2 regions of the Photobacterium kishitanii genome follow, and region 1 is predicted to be linked to the other one. Evidence: predicted binding sites of a transcription regulator. Region 1 holds the regulator's gene; the other holds the start of a gene.
The links. The regulator PurR, encoded in region 1, represses purine synthesis genes. The targets are predictions, from matches to a motif close to TNANGNAAACGTTTNCNTNA.
Positions count from the first base shown of each region.

Region 2: the regulator PurR is predicted to act here: its motif matches at 4,818-4,837, upstream of glyA (serine hydroxymethyltransferase).

Region 1 covers NZ_LN794352.1:1,422,376-1,428,467, forward strand. Annotated here, with positions in the region: gene PPBDW_RS06785 (TfoX/Sxy family DNA transformation protein) at 1-353, opposite strand, end outside; gene purR (HTH-type transcriptional repressor PurR) at 726-1,730, opposite strand; gene PPBDW_RS06795 (heme ABC transporter ATP-binding protein) at 2,117-2,914, opposite strand; gene PPBDW_RS06800 (FecCD family ABC transporter permease) at 2,911-3,948, opposite strand; gene PPBDW_RS06805 (heme/hemin ABC transporter substrate-binding protein) at 3,967-4,884, opposite strand; gene PPBDW_RS06810 (ExbD/TolR family protein) at 4,884-5,303, opposite strand; gene PPBDW_RS06815 (MotA/TolQ/ExbB proton channel family protein) at 5,300-6,001, opposite strand; gene PPBDW_RS06820 (energy transducer TonB) at 6,004-6,092, opposite strand, start outside.
Region 2 covers NZ_LN794352.1:2,611,370-2,617,461, forward strand. Annotated here, with positions in the region: gene ribBA (bifunctional 3,4-dihydroxy-2-butanone-4-phosphate synthase/GTP cyclohydrolase II) at 1-960, opposite strand, end outside; gene PPBDW_RS12270 (riboflavin synthase) at 1,008-1,664, opposite strand; gene ribD (bifunctional diaminohydroxyphosphoribosylaminopyrimidine deaminase/5-amino-6-(5-phosphoribosylamino)uracil reductase RibD) at 1,646-2,812, opposite strand; gene nrdR (transcriptional regulator NrdR) at 2,825-3,274, opposite strand; gene glyA (serine hydroxymethyltransferase) at 3,492-4,742, opposite strand; gene PPBDW_RS12290 (YitT family protein) at 5,109-5,717, shown strand; gene glnB (nitrogen regulatory protein P-II) at 5,783-6,092, opposite strand, start outside.

The DNA.
Region 1 (6,092 bases):
ATTCTATCTGGAGTACAACATTCTTTGGCTTTTTTGTCTTCTTGTGCTGCTTTAAGTGAATATTTAGCTTGTTCTACTATTTTTTCAGGGTGTTCCCACCACTCATCAAGAATGGCATAGTGTTTCGTTGTTACAGGGAAACCACGTTTTTTATATATATAAGGTTCTAAACCCGCTTGTTTAAATTCCTCTTCTGTTTTTGAATTTGCTCGTAGATGGAGTTTATTATTAACCACTAGTGCGAACATTGCTTCGCCTGCGAAAATACCAAAGCCACCAAACATTGAGCGTGATTTTACATTACCTAAATGATCTAATAGTTTTAATGAGTTTTTTAATATTGCTTTGTCCATACTTCTACTCGATGAATAAATGAGTGTCAGCTAACATTAAAGTAGTCGTAAATTTACTTTATTATTAAAGCTATTTACATGAAAATTTAACTACTTTAAATCATCCATGCATTCCTCTATAAATAAAATAATCAGTATCGAAAGTTTATTTATAGCCTGTAAGTCTTTTGCTTACTATTATATGTATTTACACGAATCATTATATTCGATCTTTGAACAAGGTAAGTTTGAATATTAACGAAAGCTGGTGAATATGTGACATTGCTCGTATTTTTTGGTTGGAATGGTCGTTTTAAAAGCGGTGAGAATAGTAGTTATTATATAGAGTGAAAAAGCCAATATAAATATTGGCTTGATCAATAATTGACGGTATTAGCGTAAATCTTTTACAGATTTTCGTTCGACGATAGCCGGCGCCATTTCAAAAATTTGACGTTCGTGATCTTTATCTTTCATGCGCTCCATTAAAATCTTAATAGCTGTTTTGCCTAAACGACGTTTTGGTTGATGGATAGTCGTTAGTGGTGGCGCAAAGTAAGGTGCTAGATCAATGTTGTCATAACCGATGATTGAAATATCACCAGGTACACGTAATCCTGCTTGTTCAAACGTACTAATAAGTGCCATTGCCATAATGTCATTAAAGCAAAAAATAGCCGTTGGGCGTTCAGTCATTGCAATATATTTCTCAGCGGCTTTTACTGCTGAATCACACTCAAAGTCACCTTCAAGGATCCAGTCTTCGTTAACCGCTAAGTTTGCTTCTGCCATTGCTTTATTAAAGCCTTTTAGGCGCTCACGACAAGTAGACTTGTCATTGTGGCCAGATAAGCAACCAATGAGAGTATGACCATGATCGATAAAGTATTTGGTCGCTATATAGCCACCTTGTTCTGCATTATCTTGAATTTTATCGGTATGTGGACTCTCTGGGCCCCAATCCATAATCACCATTGGTAAGTCTTTTTGGCGCTCAAGAAGATCCAATAATTTTTGGTCAAGATCAGAACACATCACTAATAAGCCATCGACACGTTTTTCTGCAAGCATGCGTAAGTAATCGCGTTGCTTAGAAAGATTCCCTTCGGTATTACATAAAATTAGGGTGTAGCCTTCACGATAGCAATACTCTTCAACACCATGTACAACTTCAGCAAAAAAAGGGTTGGTCGACTTTGTTACTAGCATGCCAATAGTACGGGTGGTATTACATTTTAGACTACGCGCAACAGCACTTGGTGCATAGTTAAGGTCTTCAACTGCCGCAAGTACTTTTTTCTGTGTTGCTTCTGCTACAAAGCGCGTTTTATTGATCACGTGTGAAACTGTTGTGGTTGAAACCCCAGCCATACGTGCAACATCTTTAATGGTTGCCATATTTATTCTTCTAATAATGAGCGCTAGAGGCGTTTCTAGCTAATAGTGTGGTATCAAATTGAGTAATCACTGAGATTAATAAAATCCATCTTACTTATGTAAAGCATCTCGTTAATTATTCAATTTGACACCGATTCAGTGCCTATTACAGACTTTAATTGTATTCAACGCCAAAATCCGCATTTATTTTGCGGCTTTATAATTATTGCATATTTTTCAAGTGTAATCGCTTGCGTTCACATTTTACTGAGTGTTGAGCGTAGTGCAACGATTCTATTGTTTTGGATTAAATTATTTGATGCTATCAACAAAAAAACGTAAATTTCAGCAAATTTATCGTCGTGTTACTGAAATTTACTTGATGGATTCATTAATGATGCTGTTTTTTAACACGATGATAATAGGTAAGGGTAACCATGAATAGGGTGGGAGTGAACGGAAACTTGCCAGCCATAGACGGCATTAATCACTGCTGGATCTAATGCTTGCCATGGTGAACCATCCGCTTGAATTTTCCCGTGTTGAATAATTACCATTCTTTGAGCGTACTGCGCCGCTAAATTGAGATCATGTAATACTACGATCACCGCAGCACCTTGTGCAGCCATTGCCTGTGCGGCTTGCAGCGTTTTATGTTGATGGGCTAAATCCAGTGCTGAGGTTGGTTCATCTAACATTAAGATACACTTGTTATTAGCTTGGCTTAGTTGCGTTAATACTCGCGCGAAATGGATCCGCTGTTTTTCTCCGCCGGATAAGGTTGGATATAAGCGTTGAGAGAGATGAATAACATCAGTGTTGTGCATAGTTTGGGTGGTTATATGATCTATTTCCTGACGTGATAAGCAAAGAGGCATGGTGCCAAGCTCGACCACTTCTTTACATGTAAAAGCAAAAGAGAGTGAGCTATGTTGCGGTAATATACCTAAATGGCGTGCTAGTTCTGCGCGTTGCCACTCATTAATATCACGATCGAAAAATGCCACATCACCGCTTTCAGGGGTCATTTCACCACATAATATTTTGAGAAGGGTACTTTTACCTGCTCCATTAGGGCCTAAAAGCGCAGTGACTTCACCCGCTTTAATATCAATACTGAAGTTATCTAATAATACTTTATCGGCTAATGTGAGCTGTAAGTTGCGTGCTGTAATCGCCGTCGAGTGTGAGAATGTCGCCGTCATGCGATTCTGCCTTTTTGCTTATTAAGTAAATAGATGAAAAATGGTGCGCCTAAGATAGCAGTAATAATACCCACCGGAAGTTCTTGTGGTGCAAAGGCACTACGAGCGATCATATCTGCGACGAGCAGTATTAAAGCGCCTAAAATAGCGGAAATTGGTAATAATGTTCTATGGTTTGGCCCTGAAATCATACGACCTAAATGAGGGATCACCAGCCCTATAAAGCCAATCGGGCCTGTAATCGCCACCGTGATCCCTACACCTGCGGCACACACAATAATTAAACTGCGTTTGAGGTGTTGAACATTAACGCCCATATGACGAGCTTCAGCTTCGCCCAATAAAAACGCATTGAGTGCATTGGCTTGGCGGTAACAATAATAATAAATCACTATCAGACTCATAAAAGCTAAGCCAATATTAGGCCAAGTTGCGCCTGCGAGAGATCCCATTGACCATAAAGAAAAATCACGTAGGGCTTGGTCATCCGCAATATAATTCAGTAATCCTAATCCTGCACCTGAAATTGCCCCAATCGCAACACCAGCCAGTAACATGACGACCACAGAAGTCCCGTTTTTATCGGTGCCAAGGTGATAGACCAAATAGGTACTGATGGCCCCGCCTAAAAAGGCAAAAAAGGGTACTGCGCCAATATTCATTAATAATGGGTATTGAGCCATCAATGGTGCAAATAAAATGATCGCAAAAGCAGCCCCAAGTCCTGCGCCGCCAGAAATACCAATAATACCTGGATCGGCAAGAGGGTTACGAAATAGTCCTTGTAGGACCGCACCACAAATAGCCAATATTGCACCAATAGCAATGCATAATAGTGTCCGTGGTAAGCGTATCTGGTGAATCACTAAATCAACGTGGGCGGCGAGTTGGTGCTCGCCAGGTAATAGGGCAATAAAGCTGTCTTTATAGCTAATGTCCATTGGACCAATCGCAATTGAGCTTAGTAGCGCAAATAACAGCGAGCCCATACTGATCGCGTAAATGACAGGCGGGGAAATACGAGTGACATTCATGGTGACATTTATCTCAGATTACGACTGTGGGTAAAAAACGCGATTGAGGCGCATGGCTTCATTAATACTGTGAATACCTAAACCACCAATTAATGCGGTACCGTCAATGACAGCAATAGCATTATTTTTCGCAGCAGGGGTCGCCGCTAACACCGGCATCTTTTTCACTAGCTGTGCCATATTTTTAATCGATGCTGTAGTGCGACTACTCAATAAAATAATGTCGGGTTGCATCTGTAGAATAGCTTCAGTCGATACCGGTTTGTAATTTGTCACTACGGTTGCTGCAGGGTTAATCGCACCCGCTAAAGTAATAATACTGTCTGCGGTAGTGTTTTTACCCGCAACACTGATTGGGCGACCATCGTGAATCATTAAGAACAACACTTTCTTGGGTTGTGTTTGGTGTAAGTTGTGTTGCTTAATATTGTCGACGGTGGTTGTGATTTGTTGCTTAAGCTGCTGCGCTTGTTGTTGATGCTGAGTTAAGGTTGCTACTTGATCGATGCGATGGAATAAATCATTGACAGTTTCACCACCATTAACAATATCAACCTCAATCCCTGATTGTTTTAGCAAGGTTAATGTCTTTGGTGGACCCATTTCATCTGAGCCAATGATTCTTGTTGGTGCTAACGCAATCAAACTCTCCGCTGAAAGTTGACGGTGATAGCCCACTTTAGGGATCGCATCAGCAACCAATGTTTTACTGGTGACATCCACTGCTATCAATTGTTGCTTAGCACCTAAGGCGTTAATAATCTCAGTAATTGCAGCGCCAGCACTAATGATACGAGACGAGTCTGGAGTAGCTTGAGCATGTGCCATTGGTGATAATACACTTGAAGCTGTCATTAATAGGGTTGCTGTAAAGAGTACTTTTCGAGAAATTTGACGCCAAGAAGGTGTGATTAAAAGAGAGTTTTGACGGTCCATTATTGTTGATCTTCCATTAATAGTTGAGTGGCTTTAATGTCATTTTTTTGTAGGAAAGCTAATAGTTTGAGCATTTGTTCTACTGAGGCTTTTTTATCAGCACCAATCACAACGGGTTTATTGGGGTGCGTTTTTACTTCTGTTAATAACTGCTGATTAAAGCTATCCCAAGTGCTAACTGATTGGCCTTGTAATGCCCAATAAGGTTCATTTGCAACGAGATTTATCGTAATCGGATCGGCCTTGGTTGTTTGTAATATCTTGGTGGCGGTTTGTGGCAGTTCCACATCTAACGCTTTAATTTTTACGGTCGCGGTAAGTAATAAAAACACCATCACAATAAAAATAATATCTAATAACGGCGTTAAATCTGGGTTTAATTCATCACTATTCTGATGACTATTATTAATGCTTATCATGCTGAGGTACCGTTGTAAGCGGGATTTTCCTCACAGGTATCACACGGTTTCACTGGGCCATTACCCGCATCAAGATTCATTCCTTCCAGCCATAAATTGCAGCGATTTAAACTGTGTTCAAGTTTTGCCATGATGCTATCTGCCCATAGCCCTAATAATTGTGAGCCAGTAATGGCTGGCAGCGCAATAATCAGTCCAGCAGCAGTAGTGCGCATTGCTAAACCTAGGCCATCAGCAAGATCACTGGGTGTAACAGAACCAGTAGACAGTGCAATGCCTTTAAACATTTCAATTAAACCAAGTACGGTTCCAAGTAGGCCAAGTAAAGGACTAATAACACCAATTAAGCTGAGTAATCGTAATCCTGAGCGTAATTGCTGACGTTTCTGAAGCAACCAAATACCTGCGGCATCTTCTCGTAAAGGTTTTGTGAAATGGCGATGAGAGATCAGCATGGCAATGCCTTTACATAATAATGGTCGTTGGTGCTTGAGTTGTTCTGCTAATTGATCAAGCGCACGATCATCATGCCTATTCTGCTGTTCAAGTAATGCCGTGACCTTGGTTTTTCCAACGCCAGTACATAACAGAACCTGTATTAAACGCTCGACTAAAATCATGACCGTTAGTGCAGAGCAGGCGAGCAGTGGCCATGTCATAAGGCCAAATTGTTGAGTGAGGTTGTCAATAACAGTCATGTTTAATCCAATTTAAAACGTACAGGGATTTGTACTCGGTGGGCAATCGCCTTACCGTTAACAATGTGAGCAGAAAAGTGCCACTTCTTGA
Region 2 (6,092 bases), 1.2 Mb from region 1:
ATATGGACTCATCTTCACTTGTGGTCGGCCTTCTTTCTCAGCCGCAATGTTTTTAACTTTGTTAATAATACTATCAGTTGATTCTTGCTTACTCAGTATCACCAGTACCCCATTTTCTGCACTGATACGTTGCATTGCTGCAGGCAATGTCCACTGAGTCGCACCTGATTGTAGAATATCTTTAAAGGTGTCTTGTAAGTGCACACGTACTAATGTCGCAGCATCAGCTTCAATGTCACCTTTACACAACGCATAATGAATTTGATCATCAATCTTATCGCGATAAGTGATCATATCAAACTCACCAAATTCAGTATTGAGCTTACATTCACCAACACGTTCAATGGTGGTTTCATGGTGATTACGGTATTCAATAAGATCAGCAATTGTACCGAGCTTTAGACCATGTTTCTCAGCAAAAATCTCTAATTGTGGACGACGCGCCATGGTGCCATCCTCATTCAAGATCTCTACAATAACGCTTGATGGTTCAAGACCTGCTAAACGCGCAATATCACAACCCGCTTCAGTATGGCCTGCGCGAGTAAGTACGCCGCCTTCTTGTGCCATCAATGGAAAGATATGACCAGGCATTACAATATTAGCCGCTGTCGCATCAGCAGCAACGGCTGCTTGTACAGTGCGGGCACGATCTGCGGCGGAAATACCGGTTGTTACGCCTGTTGCAGCTTCAATAGAAATGGTAAAAGGTGTACCAAATTGTTCAGTATTATCTTGAACCATCAATGGTAAGCCCAATTTCTGACAACGCGCTTTACTTAATGTTAAGCAAATTAAACCACGACCATACATTGCCATAAAGTTAATGGCTTCAGGAGTGATTTTTTCTGATGCAATAATCAGATCGCCTTCATTTTCGCGATCTTCATCATCCATCAAAATAACCATTTTTCCTTGGCGAATATCATCAATGATTTCTTTTGCACTACTTAAAGCCATAATACTACCCTTATTCTTATGTTGCTTTATTGACCATAAAGCAATGCTTAACCGAGAAACCCTGTTCTCGCCAATAAATCCATCGTTACTTTAGATTGTTTCTCTGCTGCTTTTTCACCAAGCATTAACCGTTCAAGGTAACGCGCGATAACATCAACCTCAAGGTTAATTTTACGACCAACATTGAAATCAGCCATTGTCGTTTCAGCAGCAGTATGTGGCACAATCGTTAATTTAAACTCATTGCCACGAACAGCATTCACCGTCAAGCTGATACCATCGACAGCCACCGAACCTTTCTCTGAAATATATTTTGCAAGCTGTGGCGGTACTTTAATCCAAAATTCAATTGCACGACCAATATGCTGCCGCTCAATCACTTCAGCTACAGCATCAATATGACCAGAAACCATATGCCCACCAAAACGCGTGGTTGCTAACATGGCTTTTTCTAAATTAACGACTTGGCCGGCTTTATAATTTGCAAATGCAGTACGGTTTAATGTTTCTAATGAAAGATCAGCAACATAACCTTTACCCGTCAGTTTTACGACAGTGAGACATACGCCGTTAGTGGCAATACTATCGCCTAACTTAACATCAGCTAAATCTAATAATCCTGAATCAACGGTAACAGAAACATCAGCACCTTTAGGTGTTAGCGCAGATATTTTACCGACAGCTTCTATAATTCCAGTGAACATGATAAACCCTTAATTTCACTACTTGATTTATTATTGTGTACGGTTGCTATAATGCGAATATCACAATCAATCATACCAACATCAGTTATCGTTAATAGCGGTGTTTGTGACATTGCTGTCAGCCCAGTGATATCAATCAAACCACGGCTATCACTGCCCATCAACTTAGGTGCTTGATATAAAATCAAACTATCAACTAGCTGCTGTTGCAATAATGCTCCAGCCAGACGAGCGCCAGCTTCAACCCAAATATGATTAATACCGTAATTTGCCAACCGCGACATTAAAACAACTAAATCAAGCTGATGACTATCAGTTTGGGTGGGGATTTGCCATTGCTGTACTGAATCAGGCCACGCTTCTGTACCGATTTCAGTTCGAGCAAGGATCGTCTCTCCCGGAAGATGAAACAGTTGGTATTCAGGCGTGAGTCGATTCTGACTATCAATAATAACCCGTATAGGCTGACGTAATGCGGATTGAGGGTAAGCTTGTTGTACTGACTCTTCTAATTCACTCCAGCGGACATTCAGTGAAGGATCATCTGCAATAACCGTCGCACTGGTTGATAAGATCGCTCCAGCCTGCGCACGAAAATGTTGTACGTCAGCACGCGCTTTAGGACCGGTTATCCATTTACTGACACCATTAGCTAATGCTGTTCGTCCATCTAAACTCGCCGCTAGTTTGAGCTCTACATACGGCATTTGATGTGACATTTGCTTAATAAAGCCTGGATTGAGTGCTTGTGCTTGCGATGCTAAGACACCGACATCAACCTCAATACCAGCTGCTCGCAATAAGGCAATACCTCGTCCAGCAACGGCGGGGTTAGGATCAACCATAGCACAGACAACCCGTGCGACCTTGGCATTGATTAAGGCTTCAGCACAAGGTGGCGTGCGTCCATAGTGAGAGCAAGGCTCTAAGGTTACATATACCGTTGCACCTTGTGCACGCTGCTGTGCCTGTCGTAAGGCAAACACTTCAGCATGAGGTTGCCCGGCTTGATAATGATAACCTTCACCGACAATGTCGCCATCATTGACAATCACACACCCAACATTTGGATTAGGTGCGGTGGTATAACAGCCATGCTTGGCAAGCGCTATCGCTCGCGACATCATTTGTTGATCAGTGTGTGTCATTATTTATTAGTCTTAACGTTCCAGCTTGGCGATTTCTTCACCAAACTCACGAATATCTTCAAAACTGCGATAAACAGAAGCAAAACGGATATAAGCAACTTTATCCAATTCTTTTAATGCTTCCATAACTAAATTACCTATCATCTCTGACGGGACTTCACGTTCACCCGTTGCTCGAAGGCAAGATTTAATGCTATTGATCGCACGTTCAATATCATCAGTACTCACAGGACGTTTTTCTAACGCACGTTGAATACCGCCGCGTAATTTATCTTCATTAAACGGATCACGGTTACCATTTGTTTTAACTACGCGAGGCATAACAAGCTCTGCCGTTTCAAACGTAGTATAGCGTTCATTACACGCTAAACATTGGCGGCGTCGGCGCACTTGGTGGCCATCTGCAACCAATCGGGAATCGATTACTTTGGTGTCATTTGCACCGCAAAAAGGACAATGCATTTAGCCTCCTACATTCAATCGACTCAGTGTAACCCATTTCATCACTTTAATAAGACTATCACCCCTTTTTTTCTAATAAATTGGCTTAAAAAGTAACAATCATCATTAATAATTATAATTGTTACTTTATTAATAAAACAAAAAAGGCTCACCTATAAACAGGCAAGCCTTATATGACGTGTAATGATGGGGATTAAATCACCGCACCATCACCACATTATGCGTAAACAGGAAGGCGCTTACAAATTTCAAGTACTTTCATTTTGGTTGCTTCAATAACCGCAATATCATTGACGTTATCTAACACATCACACATCCAACCCGCAAGTTGACGTGCATCATCAGCGTTAAAACCACGACGTGTAATTGAAGGCGTACCAACACGAATACCTGAAGTTACAAATGGACTACGTGGGTCATTTGGAACGCTATTTTTATTAACAGTAATATTAGCTGCACCTAGTGCTGCATCCGCTTCTTTTCCTGTAATACCTTTATCAATCAAGTCCACTAGGAACAAGTGATTTTCAGTACTACCAGAGACAATGTTATAACCACGCTTGATAAACTCATCAACCATTGCTTTTGCGTTTACAACCACATTTGCTTGGTAAACTTTGAACTCAGGCTCCATTGCTTCTTTAAATGCAACCGCTTTTGCTGCGATAACATGCATTAATGGGCCACCTTGGCCGCCAGGGAAAACTGCTGAGTTTAGCTTTTTATAAAGATCTTCGCCTTCGCTTGATAGGATTAAACCACCACGCGGACCTGCTAATGTTTTATGGGTCGTCGTTGTTACCACATGCGCATGTGGTACTGGGTTTGGATAAACACCAGCAGCAATAAGACCGGCAACGTGTGCCATATCAACAAAGAAATATGCGCCAACTTTGTCAGCGATTTCACGCATTTTAGCCCAATCAACAACTTGAGAATAAGCAGAGAAACCACCGATGATCATTTTCGGTTTATGCTCTAACGCTAAAGCTTCCATTTCTTGATAGTCAATTTGACCATTTTCATCAATACCATAAGGAATGATGTTATATAACTTACCAGAGAAGTTTACAGGAGAACCATGCGTTAAATGGCCACCATGTGCCAAGCTCATACCTAATACAGTATCACCTGCATTCAATAATGCCATGTAAACAGCATTATTCGCTTGAGAGCCTGAATGCGGTTGAACGTTTGCATATTCAGCACCAAATAGCTGACAAGCACGATCAATTGCAAGCTGCTCAGCTTTATCAACAAACTCACAACCACCGTAGTAACGCTTACCTGGGTAACCTTCAGCATATTTATTTGTCAGCTGAGAACCTTGCGCTTCCATTACACGTGGACTAGTGTAGTTTTCAGAAGCAATCAACTCGATGTGTTCTTCCTGACGGGCAGTTTCTTCCTGAATAGCTGCAAATAGTTCCGCATCATAATCAGCAATGTTCATATCGCGCTTTAACATCTGTATCTCCTGACTCAGCTAAGTTTTATACTATTTTAAGTAAAAAACGAAAAACAACAAACCTAGGCGCCACGGGGACGCAAACGTTTTCGTTTTACTTTTTATCTGTCGACCATCTTACATAAATTGATCTAAATCAGAAAGTACTAAATGATGTTTTATTTATTATCTTGATGGTTTAACTAAATTTTACACGCTATTTTTTACCTCGCATTAATGTAGACAGCCACCGCAAACCCACTCAATTATTTTACATTGGCGTAAATAATTAAATACGCGCCACAATCACTAATTTAACATGCAAACTATTGTTAACACCTTAATCCTTTTACAATCATAATTCATCACAAGGAGGATAATGTGCACATCAATAAACACCCAAGCTATGAAAACGTTATTGCTATTTTTACCGGGACATTATTTGCCGCAGTAGGACTTTTTTTACTCCAACAAAGCCATTTATTAACTGGCGGAACTGCGGGGTTAGCTTTGTTAGTCAGTCACTTTGTACCGATTTCATTAGGGGGGTTGTATTTTATTCTCAATTGCCCATTTTATTTAATGGCGTGGTTTCAAATGGGTAAACGGTTTGCACTTAGCAGTATTCTTTGTGGCGGCTTAGTTTCCGTGATGGTTGATGCTTTACCGCACTTGATCACCATTGAGGTACTTAACCCTGTTTTTGCCGCAGTATTTGGAGGCTTATTACTGGGAGTGGGGATGTTAATTCTTTTCCGTCATCACACCAGCCTAGGCGGCTTTAATGTGTTGGTACTCTTTCTACAGCATAAATTTGGAATTTCTGCCGGTAAAATTCAACTTGCGATTGATAGCATGATTTTAATTACTTCTTGTCTATTTATCAGTCCAGAGTTGTTAATACTGTCTATTGTGGGTGTGATTATGATCAATATGGTATTGGCAATTAATTACAAGCCTGAACGCTATACTGCAACTCTCCAACTTAAAAAATAATCCCATAAAAAAGGGGCTGCTTAGCTGCCCCAAATTCAATCTCAATTATGATTAATCACCACAATTTAAATAGCATCTTCATCTTCTTCGCCAGTACGAATACGTACTACACGCTCAATATCAAACATGAAGATTTTACCATCACCAATTTTGCCCGTTTGTGCAGTTTCCACAATCGTTTCAATACATTGCTCTGCAACTTCATCTGTTACAACAATTTCGATTTTAACTTTAGGCAAAAAATCGACCATGTATTCTGCACCACGGTAAAGTTCAGTATGGCCTTTTTGACGACCAAATCCTTTTACTTCTGACACTGTCATGCCTGTGATACCCACTTCAGCTAACGCCTCACGAACATCATCAAGTTTAAAT